2 regions of the Citricoccus alkalitolerans genome follow, and region 1 is predicted to be linked to the other one. Evidence: riboswitches for the same ligand, from Rfam matches in the RefSeq annotation. Region 1 holds a riboswitch; the other holds the start of a gene.
The links. A riboswitch is a leader RNA that binds a small molecule or an ion and turns the genes downstream of it on or off. The one in region 1 is predicted to bind S-adenosylmethionine.
Positions count from the first base shown of each region.

Region 1 (2,457 bases):
CGAAGGCGGAGGCCAGGACGCGCTTCTTGCCGGAGACGATGTCCTTGGCGCCCATCAGACCTGGCCGCCCTTCGCATCGCCGATCGCGTTGAGCCCCTCGGGCAGTGTCCCGTTGATCCAGTAGTCCCCCAGCGACCGGGCCCGGAAGGCGATGGGGTTATGCGTGGCCACGGTCTGGGCGTTGCGCCAGTGGCGGTCCAAGGCCTTCTTCGTGGAGGTGGCGGAGGCACCCACCGTGAGGAACAGGTCCTGGGCGGCTCCGATGCCCAGTTCCGGCACCGTGATGGTGGCGTGTTCGATGGCCAGCTCGGAACCGTAGAGCTCGGCCGGCACGTCACCGGTGAAGTCCGGACGGTCGGCTCCGACGGCCTCGGCGGCGGCGATGCCGGCATCCAGCGCGCGGGCGGCGTGGAGCACCGTGGCCTCGGCGGTGAAGGCCTTCCCGGCGATACGGCCGGCGGCCTCCTGGATCAGCGGATCCTCACGGAACGGCAGGCCGGAACCGGTGTTGAAGGTGCGCTTGCGGGAGGCGATGGTCGCCACGGCATCCCGGCGGGAGGCGCGGGCGATCCCGGCCAGGACCGCCAGCAGCACGAGCTGGAAGAAGGCGGCCTCGTGGACGGCCTCGGCGGATCCGGGGACCCGATCGAGCACCCCGTGGGCGGGCACCGTGACCTTGGTGAAGGTCGCCGTGCCGGTGCCCGTGAGTTTCTGACCGAATCCATCCCAGTCGTCCTCCAGGGAAACTCCCACGGCATCGGTGGCCACCACGGCGAACTGCCGGCCGTCGAGCTGGGCGCCGTCAGCGTCGGCCCGGGCAGCCGAGACGCGGGTGTAGTCGGAGAAGATGGAGGCGGTGGCGTAGAACTTCTGCCCGTTGAGCTCCATGCCGTCGGAAGTCCGGGTCAGCGTGGTGTTCAGACCCCCCAGCGCATTGCCGCCCTTCTCCGTTGAGGCGTTGCCCACCGTGGCGCCGGCCAGGACCAGCGGATACCAGGCGTCCTGGATCTCCCGCGGCTGGAAGCGCAGGGCCTCGAGGAAGCCGTAGTGGGAGCGGTAGATGTGGGCCACGTTGGAGTCGGCCTCAGCCAGGTCGATCAGCAGGTGAAAGAAGTCCTGGAGGCTGACCTCCGGACCGCCATGGACCACCGGGACCCGCAGGGTCCCGAAACCTGCCTCGTCGAGGCTCCGGACGGCGTCGAAGGGCAGCTCGCGGTTCAGCTCCCGGGCCAGGGACCCCGCCGCGATGTCATCGAACAGTGGCTGGAAGTGCCTCTTGAGGCCGGCGTAGTCCGTGGGGAGGCCGTCGCTGAGGTTCGCGCCGGGCCGGGCGGCGGCGATGGTGCGGGGCGCTGCGGTCATTCGGTGGTCCTTTCGGTCTCACCGAAGGATTCCCATGGCGGGACCAAGCGAGCCGGCCATTCGGGTGGCATCGTTCAGGGAACCGCTTGAGCCGTGGGATCTCCATCGGTCCTGGCGGTAGCACCCGTCTGGGGAATTGCCACGGGTTGCTGCGGCGTCGACGAGCCAGGTCTCTCGGTCGCTCTGGATGGTTACCCGCCCACGTTAACGGACATCGACGCTCCTGTGTTGTGTCCGGCGTCACGTCGCTTCACACAAGACATCAGCCCACGCTGAGGCGCAGCTCCTCCGGCGCGGGAAACGGCAGGTGGAACACCTCGGCCTGGGCACCTACGGCGGAGGCGGCCCCGAACTCGTCGGCGACCACCACGATCCCGTCGGGGCTGGCCTGGCTGATGCGCACGGGACGCTCGGTCCCGTCGGCCAACCTCAATCGGTGACGGTCCGCGAGGTAGGCCAGGCCCCGCGCCTCAAGGGCCTCCTCCGCCTCCAACCAGTCGACCGGAGCCGCCCCCACCGGGAAGCCCAGGATGTCCCGGGGAAGGAACCCGTCGCCGTCCGGAACGATCCACCCGACTGGCTCACCGTCCTCGCGACGGTGCTCGATCCAGTCTCCGGGAAGCGTCATGCGACAGACGGTAGCACCAGGCACTACGTCCACGAGAGCGTGACCAACTCCTCGCCGCACGAAGCAGGATCGGATGGGGCGCTCGCACGGGAATAACGGCAGACTGGAGGTGGTTGCCTGTCAAGGGCCCAGAGGCCCCGACGTTGTCGCCATGAGGAGCCCACCGGCTCCTCATGGCTTTGTGAAGAGAGGAACGCCGTAGACCATGCCGGCTACCGAGAAACCCCAGACCACCCCCGCCGGCGCTGCATCGCCGACCGCGGCTTCCAGCCTTCCCCCGGGAGCCAGCCGAGTCATCTCGCTGCTCGTCGTCGCGGCCTTCGTCGTGATCCTCAATGAGACCGTCATGTCCGTGGCGCTGCCGAACCTGATGACCGAGTTCGCCATCGGAGCCTCCACGGCCCAGTGGATCACCACGGCGTTCATGCTGACCATGGCGGTGGTCATTCCCATCACCGGCTACCTGC
Region 1 is NZ_BAAALH010000002.1:899,593-902,049, reverse strand. Features, by position in the region: gene ABD134_RS10020 (MFS transporter) at 1-55, opposite strand, end outside; gene ABD134_RS10015 (acyl-CoA dehydrogenase family protein) at 55-1,362, opposite strand; SAM riboswitch class I at 1,462-1,556, opposite strand; gene ABD134_RS10010 (hypothetical protein) at 1,625-1,990, opposite strand; gene ABD134_RS10005 (DHA2 family efflux MFS transporter permease subunit) at 2,196-2,457, shown strand, end outside.

Region 2 (2,457 bases), 230 kb from region 1:
CCCGGCAGACGCAACCGGATGGTGTCGCCCGGCTTGACCGGTTGGGCAGCCTTGGCCGGCTGCCCGTTGAGGCGGACGTGACCGGCCCGGCACGCGGTGGTGGCGGCCGAACGGGTCTTATACATGCGTACGCCCCAGAGCCAGGCATCCAGGCGGACCGGGCCGGCCGGCGTCGTGCCCGCGCCTGCGCCCGAGCCGGGACGCCGCGCGGACGGGGTAGCGGAAGGCATGCCGGAAATCCTACCTCCGGACCGGGTGCCGGCCCCGAGGAACACTTTGCGGGCAGAGAACAGTACTCTTCTCTGCCCGCAAAACGAGGAACAGGGCTACTGGTTGCCCTCGGCGGTGCGCAGGTTGCGGAAAGCCGAGCGGTGGAACACGATCGGCTCGTGCTCTGCGGAGTGATCGTGCACGCCGTGCACCTCCAGCAGGACCATGGTGTGGTCACCGGCAGGCAGCTCGGAGTAGACGGTGGTGTCCAGCCACAGGGCGGCGCCGTCCAGGAAGATCGCGCCCTCATCCGTGGACCGGATGTCCAGTCCGGCGAAACGGTCCCCCTCCTTGGAGGCCAACTGACGGCAGACATCGGTGTGGTCCTCGCCGAGGATGGAGATCCCGATCCGCTCGGCCCGCTTCAGCCGGGGCCAGGTGCGGGAGGTGTTCTGGACGGCGAAAGAGACCAGGGCGGGCTCCAGGGACACCCCGACGGTGAAGGACGAGGCCACGAGGCCCTCCTTCACGCCGTTGGCGACTCCGGCAAGCGCGGCCACGCCGGAGGGGAAGTGGGAGAAGGCCGAGCGAAGGGTCTGAACGGACAGGTCTCGATCGAGGTCACTGCCGAGGTTGGTGGTCTGCTGCAGCTCGTGGGTAGCCAGGGCGGTCATGGTGGGTCCTCCGTCCGAAGGCGCATCTGCACGGCGGCACGCCACGGGAGGCTCCCGATCGGCACCAGCAGAAACGCGGTACTTGCCTGCCGGGGCATCCGGTAGGCCGAATCCTCACCTGGAGCACCCCACTACTGCGTGAAGAGGGTTGCCGTCCCGCAAGCCAGGGCTGTAACAGCGGGAACTCGTGATTCTGGGTTCCAGACTAACGACGGACGTCCGGAACGGTCAAAGGGTTTCTCGGACTATGAACCCCCGTGACCATCGCCGCTCGCCCGCACCCGCCTCCCATCCCGGGGGTGCGGCGGCCGTGGAGAAGCAGGTCAGCGGAAGCGCAGGGAGACGGCCTCACCGTGGGCCGGCAGCCCCTCCGCCGTGGACAGGGCGGCGATCTTGGTGTCCAGTTCCTTCAACCCCGTCTCCGTGTAGCGGATGAGTTGCTGCAGGCGCAGGAAGCTCACCGTGTTCAAGCCGGAGGAGTAGCGGGCGGAACCACCGGTGGGCAGCACGTGGTTGGACCCGGAGGAATAGTCGCCCAACGGCACGGGCGAGTGCGGTCCCACGAACACGGCGCCGGCGTTGGTCACCCGGCGAGCCGTCTGCAGGGGGTTCACGGTGTGGACCTCGAGGTGCTCGGCGGCATAGGCATCCGCCACGGCCAGCGCCTCGCCCAGGGTTCCCACCAGCAGGATCCCGGATTGCGGGCCGCCCAGGGCCTGACGGATCTGCTGCTCGTGGAGGCTGCCCGGAACCTGCCGCTCGATCTCGGCCGCCACGTCGCGGGCCAGCTCGGGTGACGTGGTGATGAGCACCGAGCCCGCCATGGGGTCGTGCTCGGCCTGGCTGATGAGGTCAGCGGCCACCCACCGGGCATCGGCGGTGCCGTCCGCCAGCACGGCGATCTCGGTCGGCCCGGCCTCCGCGTCGATGCCGATGGTGCCGAGCAGGGCGCGCTTGGCGGCGGCCACGAAGATGTTGCCCGGCCCCGTGACCATGTCCACGGGGGCACACACGCGAGTGCCGTCGTCGTCCGCCACCCCGTAGGCGAACATGGCCACCGCCTGGGCGCCGCCCGCGGCGTAGACCTCGTCCACGCCGAGCAGGGCGCAGGCCGCGAGGATGACTGGGTGCGGCAGGCCTCCGAAGTCCTTCTGCGGCGGGGAGGCGACCGCGAGCGAGGCGACGCCGGCGGCCTGGGCCGGGACCACATTCATCACCACGGAGGAGGGGTAGACGGCACGGCCGCCCGGGACGTAGAGGCCCACCCGGTTCACCGGGACCCAGCGGTTCTCGACGACGGCCCCCTCCCCGAGCTCCACCTCGGACCCCGCGGGGACCTGGGCGGCATGCACCTTGCGGGCGCGGTCGATGGACTCCTCGAGGGCGGTGCGGACCTCTGGGTCCAGCGACTCGAGCGCCTCGGTGAGCTTCTCGGCCGGCACCGCCAACGACGGCGGCCGGATCCCGTCGAACTGCTCGCCCAGATCCAGCACGGCTCGGGACCCCTCGGTGCGCACCCGGTCCAGGATGGGCATCACTGTCGGCACGGCGGCGGCCACGTCGATCTCGGCGC
Region 2 is NZ_BAAALH010000002.1:1,131,826-1,134,282, forward strand. Features, by position in the region: gene ABD134_RS11025 (RNA-binding S4 domain-containing protein) at 1-230, opposite strand, end outside; gene ABD134_RS11030 (flavin reductase family protein) at 327-884, opposite strand; SAM riboswitch class IV at 958-1,077, opposite strand; gene hisD (histidinol dehydrogenase) at 1,208-2,457, opposite strand, start outside.
Region 2: another riboswitch for S-adenosylmethionine. It lies ahead of ABD134_RS11030 (flavin reductase family protein); the one in region 1 lies ahead of ABD134_RS10015 (acyl-CoA dehydrogenase family protein).